Regions from separate parts of the Mesorhizobium sp. RSR565B genome, predicted to be linked through region 2. Evidence: riboswitches for the same ligand, from Rfam matches in the RefSeq annotation. Region 2 holds a riboswitch; the other holds the start of a gene.
The links. A riboswitch is a leader RNA that binds a small molecule or an ion and turns the genes downstream of it on or off. The one in region 2 is predicted to bind cobalamin.
Positions count from the first base shown of each region.

Region 1: linked by a shared signal. The riboswitch ahead of ACYG9R_RS22775 (CbtB domain-containing protein) and the one ahead of ACYG9R_RS08615 (aromatic ring-hydroxylating oxygenase subunit alpha) in region 2 are both predicted to bind cobalamin.

Region 1 is NZ_JBTTIE010000001.1:4,744,939-4,749,871, reverse strand. It holds gene cbiB (adenosylcobinamide-phosphate synthase CbiB) at 1-580, shown strand, start outside; gene cobO (cob(I)yrinic acid a,c-diamide adenosyltransferase) at 738-1,352, opposite strand; gene cobU (bifunctional adenosylcobinamide kinase/adenosylcobinamide-phosphate guanylyltransferase) at 1,354-1,866, opposite strand; gene ACYG9R_RS22780 (CbtA family protein) at 1,859-2,662, opposite strand; gene ACYG9R_RS22775 (CbtB domain-containing protein) at 2,678-2,857, opposite strand; cobalamin riboswitch at 2,894-3,088, opposite strand; gene ACYG9R_RS22770 (gamma-glutamylcyclotransferase) at 3,156-3,848, opposite strand; gene ACYG9R_RS22765 (aromatic ring-hydroxylating oxygenase subunit alpha) at 3,983-4,933, shown strand, end outside.
Region 2 is NZ_JBTTIE010000001.1:1,808,424-1,813,356, forward strand. It holds gene ACYG9R_RS08610 (FAD-binding oxidoreductase) at 1-594, opposite strand, end outside; gene ACYG9R_RS08615 (aromatic ring-hydroxylating oxygenase subunit alpha) at 632-1,879, opposite strand; cobalamin riboswitch at 1,997-2,198, opposite strand; gene ACYG9R_RS08620 (DUF680 domain-containing protein) at 2,699-2,905, shown strand; gene ACYG9R_RS08625 (DUF680 domain-containing protein) at 2,972-3,175, shown strand; gene ACYG9R_RS08630 (DUF680 domain-containing protein) at 3,247-3,480, shown strand; gene ACYG9R_RS08635 (ABC transporter ATP-binding protein) at 3,553-4,665, opposite strand; gene bglA (beta-galactosidase BglA) at 4,732-4,933, opposite strand, start outside.

The sequences.
Region 1 (4,933 bases), 2.9 Mb from region 2:
CGATCCCGAGAAGCTCGACCATGCCGGCGTCAGCCGCGCCGCCATCGAAAGCCTGGCCGAGAATTTCTCCGACGGCATCGTTGCGCCCGCCTTCTGGACAGGTGTCTGCGGTCTGGCCGGCGGCGTCGCCTACAAGGCCGCCAACACCGCCGATTCGATGATCGGCCACCGCACCCCGCACCACGAGGCCTTCGGCCGCGCGGCGGCACTCTTCGACGACTGGATCAACCTGCCGGCGTCCCGGCTGACCGCGTTGCTGATCGTTGCCGCCGCCTTTCTCGTTGACGGCGCCGATCCCCGCAACGCCTGGCAAGCAGTGCGGCGCGACGCCAAAAAGCACCGCTCACCCAATGCCGGTTGGCCGGAAGCAGCAATGGCCGGCGCACTCGGCCTGGCGCTCGCCGGCCCGCGCAGCTATGGCGGCGTTGTCGTCAACGATGCCTTCATGGGCGAAGGCGGCCGCCGCGAGGCGGAAAGTCTGGACATCAGGCGGGCGCTGAAACTTTATCAGGTCGCCGACTATCTGCTGATTGGGCTGTTCGGGTTGCTGTCGGCGGTGCTTATCGCGGTAACGTCCTGAGAGCTTACCGTCGCCCTTCCTTTACCCTCCCCCTTGTGGGGAGGGTCGGCGCGAAGCGCCGGGGCGGGGGACTGCGCCCTACGAGGACCCCCACCCCGCTCCGCTTCGCGGATCGACCCTCCCCACAAGGGGGAGGGTAAAAGGTGAGGATAGCCCCTCAGAACTCAATCCCCTGCTGTGCCTTCACGCCGGCCGAAAAATGATGCTTGGTCACGCCCATCTCGGTGACGAGGTCGGCCGCCTCGACCAGCGCCGGCTTGGCGTTGCGGCCGGTGACGACGACATGCAGACCTTCGCGCCGCGCTTTCAGCGCCGCCACCACTCTGTCGAGATCGAGATAGTCGTAACGCAGCGCGATGTTCAGTTCGTCCAGCACGACGAGGCTGATCGAGGGATCGGCGATCAGTTCCAGCGCCTTGGCCCAGGCGGCTTCGGCCGCCTTAATGTCGCGCTTCAGATCCTGCGTCTCCCAGGTGAAACCCTCGCCCATCGTGTGCCAGACGACGCGGTCGCCAAACGCCGCGAAGGCATCCTTCTCGCCGGTGTGCCATTTGCCCTTGATGAACTGGACCATTCCGACGCGCTTGCCATAGCCGAGCATGCGCAGCGCCAGCCCGAAGGCAGCCGTGGTCTTGCCCTTGCCGGGTCCGGTGTTGACGATCAGCAGCCCCTTCTCGACCGTCTTTTCCGCGACCTCGGCGTCCTGCACCGCCTTGCGCTTGGCCATCTTGGCGCGATGGCGCTCTTCGTCTTTTGTGTCGATATCGGTCATCTCATTTCACCTTGAGCGGCAGCCCCGCCACCATCAGAAGCACCATATCAGCTACGACCGCGATCTGCTGGTTGAGCCGGCCGGCGGCATCGCGGAACCGGCGTGCCAGCGCATTGTCGGGCACGATGCCTTGTCCGACTTCGTTGGAGACCACGAACCACGGTCCGCGCGGCCGCGAAAGCACATCGGCCAGCCGCCGGCACTCCCCCTCCAGATCATGATCGGCCAGCATATGATTGGTTAGCCAAAGCGTCAGGCAGTCGACAAGCACCGGCTGGTTGTCCGGCAATGCCTCGAGCGCACCTGCAAGATCAAGCGGGGCGTCGATGGTCGCCCACCCCTCGCCACGGCGCGAGCGGTGCTGCGCGATGCGCTCGCGCATTTCGCCGTCATAGGCTAGCGCGGTGGCGATATAAGCCCATGGCGGCAGCAACGCCGTCGCCAAAGTTTCGGCATGCGCGCTCTTGCCGGAGCGCGCACCGCCGATGATGAAGGTCAAACTGCGATCAGGCAAAGCTGTCGCGCAGGCTGGTCGCGGTGCCGGCGAAGCGCGCGCGCACTACACCGACAACTGCGCCGAGCACCAGCCAGAACACCAGATTGGTCAGCGTCACCGCCACCACGAACTGATGATGCAGGCCCTCCGGGATCGGCGTTACGAAACTGTCAGGCTGCGGCGCGCCGACAATATGCGGGGCGACGATCAGGACGACGGCGAGCACGGTCAGGGGCGCCGACGTGCGGAAGGTGATAAGGGCAAGACCGATCGCCGTTGTCATCACCGTTGCCCACCACCAGATCTGGCGCTGCATGAGATCGGCCGCCGGCATTGCCGGCAGTTCCGGCGGCAGGCCGAGGCCTGGCGCCAGCGTGAACACGGCAAAGCCGGCCAAGCCCCAGAACACGCCCTGGCGCCAGCTGCCGATGCCGCCGGCGAACTCGGAAACCGCCACCAGGACCAGCGCGAAGCCGATGCCGGTGACGATATTGGCGACGACACTGAAGGCGAAACGCTCGAAGCCGTCGGCCGGCGCCCAGCCTTCGTCCTCCGCCGGCGCGGCTGCTTCAGCCGGTGCTGCGCTGCTCACCGCATTTTCCGCCGGCGCGGCGGTGCTCATGGCATCGGTGTCCGCAGCGTTGGCGGCGGGCGCCGCGGCATGCTGATGCTCATGGCCGCCACCAGCCTTTTCGTAGACCTCCGCCTTGAGGATCAGCGGCACGGTGGCGTAGGCCTGCATGCAGGCGAGAGCGACACCCGCCACGAGCCCTGCGATCGCCGCGATGAACACGACGTTGCGAAACAGGTTCATGATGTCAGATCCTCGTCAGTGGCAGGGAAACGCCATCGAATGGCGATAGTCGTGCGCCGCATTGTGGACCGCATCGATATGCGAGAAACCGACAACGCCGACGACGAAAATGCCCAGAAACGCGCTAAGCACGAGCTGCATGAAGCGCGACTGCGAGGAGACGGATGCGCCGAGGGAGACGGAAGCGGTATTCATATCTTGTCCTTTCGCCCTCCACCCGAGGGCATCGAAGTCAGTTCCCTGTCGCCGGCAGGTCTCCTGGCTCGCGGATCAGCGCCCTTCCCCACCTTCCCGAGGAAAAATCCTCAGTGGCTTGGAGAGGACTACCGCACACAGTTGCGGGGGCAGCCACGGCATTGGGCAACAAGTCAGCCCTCACCGCATTCCCTCTTGGTCCCTAACGGAACCGACGACATGCATGACTATAGGCTGAAACGGCCGCATCCGGCAAACCAAATTCCGCCGGCCAACAGCGCGAATGCGCCATGCGGCGTTACGGGTTCAACGCGGTGATCCGCTCGGCAACCAGCCGCTGCAGCCGCCACAGATGGCGATCGTGAATGCCGCGCTCTTCAAGGTTTTTCACCGTGTTGTAGAGATAGTCGGCGCCCGATCCCCAGTGCCCGCAGGACGTGGCCAGCCTTTCGACGATCTTGCCTTCGTCGAGCGGGCCGGAATAGGTCAGGCCGTTGCGGTTGATCACGAAGGCCAATGCCCTGAGCGGTCCGGCCTCGCTTGCAAGCTTCAGCATGCGCGGCCGGTAGCTTGTCGGCTTCAGCGTGACTTCGCGCCGGAAAAGCCGGCCCAACTGCTCGCGCCGGTTATTGTCGGTCAGCCGAAAGGCGACGCCCTTGCATTGTCCGCCACGGTCCAGCGCCATCATCAGGCCGGGGCTGACCTTGGTGCCGCGCCAGCGCGTCATGTTCATGCAAAAGGACCGATGCCAGCCGCGCGCCAGCGCAACGCGGTCCTCGACATAATCTATTTCCGGTTTCCAGATCAGCGATCCATAGCCGAACAGCCATAGCGGTTCGCTATCCGGGAGTTCGACCTGCAATTCATCCAGAAGCGCGTCATAGTCGGCTTCATCGAGATGCATCGCGTCCGGATCAGGCCCGGGGTCCCTGATCTCGCGCCAGCAGCGCGCGACCAGCTCCGGCGTAAGCGACATCTGTCGTGCGGCCACGTCCGAATCCCCCCAATTCCGAATGTCCCATGTCCACGACATGATTATGCGCCGCGCCTGCAACCGGCAATGCGGCACTCTGATTGACAAACGATTTGCCGGGGTGTCGGCTGACGCTTCATAGGAAGCCAGCCATGCATCCCAACCCGAGCGAGCGCGACCCCTATAACGGCCTGAGCCGGGCCGAACCGACGCTACCGTCATCGGGCTATTGGGATAGCGAGGCTTACCAGCGCGATCTCGAGGCCATCTGGTACAAAAGCTGGCTGCTCGTCTGCCGCGAGGCCGATCTTGCCCAGCCTTTGGCATTCAGGACATTCCGCGTCGGCACGCAGGAAATCGTCGTGCTGCGCGACGACACCGGCGAGTTGCGCGCCTTCCACAACACCTGCCGGCATCGCGGCTCGCAGCTTTGCCAGGAAAGCGAGGGCCGGCTGAAAGCGCGGCTCATCACTTGCCCCTACCATGCCTGGTCCTACTCGCTGCGCGGCGATCTCGTGCGCGTTCCCTCGAAATCGCTGCCAGATGGTTTCGACAAGGCAGATCATCCGCTCTACCGGGTGGCGCTGTCGGTGTGGCGCGGCTTTGTCTTTGTGAACCTTCAGCAGGCGACGGCCGGCTCCGCCGAGACCTCCTTCGATCCCGCATCCGGCGACCTCGCCAACTGGCCGCTGGAAACGCTGGTATCAGGCCATGTCCTGCGCAAGGTGATGAACTGCAACTGGAAAATCTTCTGGGAGAACTTCAACGAGTGCCTGCATTGCCCAGGCGTCCACAAGGACCTGTCTCGGCTGGTGCCGATATACGGCCGCGGCCTGATGAGCCGGCACGACGACCCCGACTGGGTCCGCCATGCCGACAATGACGCACCGGAGTTTTCGGGTGGCCTGCGCGCCGGCGCCGAGACCTGGTCGCGCGACGGACATGCCCATGGCCCGGTCTTCCCGGGCCTGACGCCAGCCGAGCGTGCGGCCGGACAGACCTATGCCACCAGCCTGCCCTCGATGTTCATCGTCGGCCATGTCGATTATGTCAGGACGGTGCGACTGATGCCGCTCGGTCCCGAACAGACCGAACTCACCGCC
Region 2 (4,933 bases):
GCCCTCGCGGCTGGAACGTTCCTCGATCATGAAGCCGAGCGACAGGCCGGGCATATGGCCGCCGAGCAGTTCGAGTTCCTTGCGGAAGATGATCTCTTCGGCACGCCGCGCGCAGTTGACGAAACCGACATCGGTCCATGGCGCGCAGTCGTTCAGCCAGCGCAGCATCGACATCATCGGCGTCACGCCGGAGCCGGCGGAAATGAACAGGTATTTGGCCGCCGGGTGGCTGTGCAACGAGAAGTCGCCGGCCGGTCCGTAGGCCTTGACATGCGAACCGGGCACCAGATTGTCGAACATCCAGCGCGTGCCGATGCTGCCGGCCTGCGCCTTGACCGTCACCGCGATCGAAAACGGCCGCGATGGCGACGACGACAGCGTATAGGTGCGCATCAGTGGCCCGTCCGGTGTCGGCAGTTCCAGCGTCAGGAACTGGCCCGGCTTGTAGCGGAACCAGGTCTGGTTGTCGGAGCGGAAGGTGAAGGTCTTGACGTCGGGCGCCTCGTCGCTGACGCCGATCACTTCCAGCACCTGCAGCCTATCGTTCCACGGCGCCATCTGGTCGAGATGGCGATAGAGCCCAAGATCCGTCATCGCATTCATCCTCTGGTCCCTCTTCGCCTGCTCCAGTTCACGCGACGCTGCGCAGCGCCGGCCGGCCGCCTTCGGCAAGGCGCGGGCCGATGAAGGCCGCGTACCATTCGACGAACTGGATCACGCCGCCCTCATGCAGCTCCGAATAGGGGCCGGGCTCATAGGCCGGCGACAGGATGCCGAAGGCGTTTTCCTCGACGATGCGGCGGTCCTGGTCGTTGGTCTCGGTCCAGACATGGGTGAGCTCCTCAAGGTTGTAGTCGACGCCCTCGACCGCATCCTTGTGCACCAGCCACTTGGTCGTCACCGCGGTTTGCGTGGCGCTGATCGGCAGCACCCGGAAGGTGACCGCATGGTCGATCAGGATGTGGTTCCAAGTCGTCGGATAGTGGTAGTGCATCAAGGTGCCGATGCGGTCGGCGGCAACAGTGTCGGACAGGTTCTTCGTCACCGCGCGCTTTCCCGACATCGTGTAGCTGACGGCATCGCGCAGCAGCGGCGCGCGGGTGGCGCGGTATTGCCCGGCCGGATCGATGCGGAACTTGCTCGGCAGGCCCGCCGCCTCGCATTTCGCCCAGTGCGCCAGCATCTCCGGATCGCTGTCGGCGCCCTGCACGCCGGTCACCGTCGGCGCTTCGGGGAATGTCTTGCACAGCTCTGGATGATTGCCGGCGCAGTGATAGCATTCGCGGTTGTTTTCCCAGACCAGCTTCCAGTTGCCCTTCTCGATGATGGTGCTCTCGAAGGCGACCTTGGCTTCATTCAGCCCGTGCGGCTTGAGGTAGGGCTCTATCATGGCGCGCATCGGCGCAAAGTCGGCAGGTTCTTTTGCCAGGCAGATGAAGATATAGCCGCCGACGCTCTCGCAGGCGACGGGCTTCAGGCCGAACTGGCTCTTGTCGAAACCGTCGGCCATCTGGCGGGCAAACAGCAGCCGGCCGTCAAGCTCGTAGGTCCACTGGTGATAGGGGCAGACAAGCTTTGCCGCCATGCCCTTCTCAGTGTTGCAGACACGGCTGCCGCGATGGCGGCAGGAATTGTGAAAGGCGTTGATGTTGCCCTTCTGGTCGCGGACCAGCACCACCGGATAATCGCCGATCTGCACGGTGATATAGCTGCCGGGCTTCGGCAGTTCGCAATCATGGCCGATGAACAGCCAGTCGCGATACCAGATAAGCTCCATGTCGAGCTTGAAATAGTCCGGGTCGGTGTAGAAGGGCTGTTCCAGCGAAAAGCCTTGCTTGCGGCCGTTCAGGAGCCTCAGCATGTCGTTGCGCGTATCCATAGTTCTGTCCTCGTGGGTTAAGGACTGAACTTGGTGGTGATGGAGGAAGGATCGGACGCAGGCCGGCGCGGCGCCGGACATGCACTATCCACCTCTTGACCGCCCACCGCGATCAGTCGAGTCTATGCATCTCGGGCTGGTTTCCGGGCTCTGGAGTTGTCCTTGCGGACCATCGCGACACCTTCCCAGGCTCTTGCCCAGTGGTCTCCCGTTGCGACTTCAACTCCACCACCGTTGCGGGGGCAGCGCCGGATTCTGACCGGCTTCCCAATTCTCCGCTGCGTCGTCACGAAGCGGCACCTGAGATGCCATCATCTAATCACGGCAGCGATCGCGACGTCGGCATGAAAGCGACATCATATCCATGCGGCGCGACACGCGCGGCATACGCCCCCCGCCGCCGGTCAAAGAGCTGAGACGTTTCTTGCGACGCCATCATCGCCGTTTCGAATCGCTGCGGATCCAGTTCCGATCGGGGGCAAAAAGGGCTCAACGGTATCGAAAAGTTACTATTAGCAATCTCTAATCGAACCGAACGGTTCGTTTCTGTTGACAATGCGTGCAGGACGGTGTGAACGACGGCCCGGAAACCGACACCGGAGCGAACCACTCGGTTCGACATAAGCAGCTGAAAACAATGCGATAAATGACCATAGAGGAACTTCCTGGCACAATTTCAAGGTGCAGGACCGTGGTCCACACGGAACAACTTCGTGATTGGAAACCAGCCTATGGCTTTCCCACATCGGGGCTGTCCGAACGACGCGAATTCCTCCCAAGACACGCCGCTAGACGGACAGACAAACTGGAGTACTAAAAATGAAAAAGATCATCCTCACTGCCGCAGCCGTTTTGGCGATCACCGGCAGCGCCTTCGCCGGTAGCGACAATTACGCTTCCAATGGTGCGAACCAGCCAGCCGTCTCGGTCGACAGCTCGTATACGGCTTCCATTCAGAAGCCGGCGCACGCTGACAAGCAGCCTGTCGTTCAGGGCGCCGACCGCGACCTCTACGGCAATCGCTGATCCCGACCAAAGAAGGGCGGCTAACCCGTCGCTCTCGGGATCCCAAAAAATTCAGGAGTATTTGAAATGAAAAAGATCATCCTTGCTGCCGCCGCCGTTTTGGCCATCTCCGGCAGCGCTTTCGCCGGCAGCGACAACTACGGTTCGAACGGCGCCAACCAGCCTGCGATTACGTCGACCGATAGTGGCCATACGGCTTCGGTTGAGAAGTCGGCTCCAGCCGAGCAGGCGCCTGCCCACGGTGCCGACCGTAACCTTTTCGGCCGCTAAAAGCCGGTTTCCAGCACGTGGCGGGCTTATCCGCTGCAGCTGGCGGCATCAGAAAAATTCAGGAGACTAAAATGAAGAAGATTGTTCTTGCCACCGCAGCCGTTCTGGCTGTTTCGAGCGCTGCCTTTGCCGGCAGCGACAATTATGGCTCCAATGGCGCCAACCAGCCGGCCGCTGCCGTCGACACCACCCGCACTTCGTCGACCGGCACCAACTCGGCGGTCTACAAGCTGCTGAACTCGTCGAACGACCAACAGAAGTTCGTTCCTCAGAGCAGCGACAGGGATCGGTTCGGCAACAACTAACAGCCGAAGCTTAAAAAAGAGCGGCGGGCCTGGCCCGCCGCTCTTTTTTCATGCCTGTACGACGCAGCTATCTCAAGCCGCCTTCACTTCCACCGGCTTGAGCGAGAAGGAGTGCCCATCGGCGTCGAAGATGTGCAGGTCCCCGGCATCCGCGGTCAGTCGCAGCTTTGCCCCGCGCTTGACCTCGACATTGCCGGGCAGCTTGGTCACCAACGGCAGGTCAGCGCGGCCGATATCGACATAGACAAGCTGCACCTCGCCGAGTTGCTCGACATAGTCCACCACGCCCTCGAAAAGATATTCCGCGCCGGTGGCGGCCGACAGATCCTCCGGCCGCACGCCGAAGCTGACTGCCGCACCCTTTGCTGACGCCGGCGTTGCGATCGGCACCGTTGCCTTGCGGCCGCCGACATGGCTGACGATTGTCGGGTTGCCCGTCCTGTCGATTGTCGCCGGCAGGATGTTCATGGCCGGCGAGCCGATGAACTGGGCAACGAACAGATTGCCGGGCTTCTTGTAGAGGTCCATCGGCGTGCCGACCTGCTCGATATGGCCATCCTTCAGCACGACGATGCGGTCAGCCAGCGTCATCGCCTCGACCTGATCGTGGGTGACGTAGATCATGGTCGTGGCAGGCATCGATTCCTTCAGCTTGGCGATCTCGATGCGGGTGGCGACGCGCAGCGCCGCGTCGAGGTTCGACAGCGGCTCGTCGAACAGGAACACTTTCGGGTTGCGCACGATGGCCCGGCCGATGGCGACGCGCTGGCGCTGGCCGCCCGACATGGCCTTGGGCAGGCGGTCGAGATATTTGGTCAGCTGCAGGATTTCGGCGGCCTGCCGCACCCGCTTGTCGATCTCGGCCTTGCTTTCCTTGCCGATCTTCATCGAGAAGGCCATGTTGTCGTAGACGGTCATGTGCGGATAGAGCGCATAGGACTGGAACACCATGGCAATGCCGCGCTTGGAAGGCGGCACGTCGTTCACCACCTCGCCGGCGATCTTCAGCTCGCCGGAGGTGATCTCCTCAAGCCCGGCGATGGACCGCAGCAAGGTCGACTTGCCGCAACCCGACGGGCCGACGAAGACGATGAACTCGCCCGACTTTATGTCGAGGTCGATGCCGTGGAGAATGTGCAGATTGCCGTATGATTTCTTCACCTGTCTCAGCGTGACATCGGCCATAATTTCCTCCCAGTGATTTCCCTAGAGAACCTGGATTTCCTCAAAAAATCCAGTTTCGTCAAAAACTCAGTCGATGCGCCCGAACCAGGCGCCGTAGCCGCCGAGGCGGATGGAACCTGTGCCGGATTGTCCCGAAAAACCGTGCCCGGCCAATGGCAGCAGCGCCTGACCACCGAGATCGACCTCGGCCGGCTTGCTGGCCAGATTGAAGACGCAGACGATCTGCTCATTGCCCTCACGGCGGGTGAAGGCGACGGTGTCGCCCTCG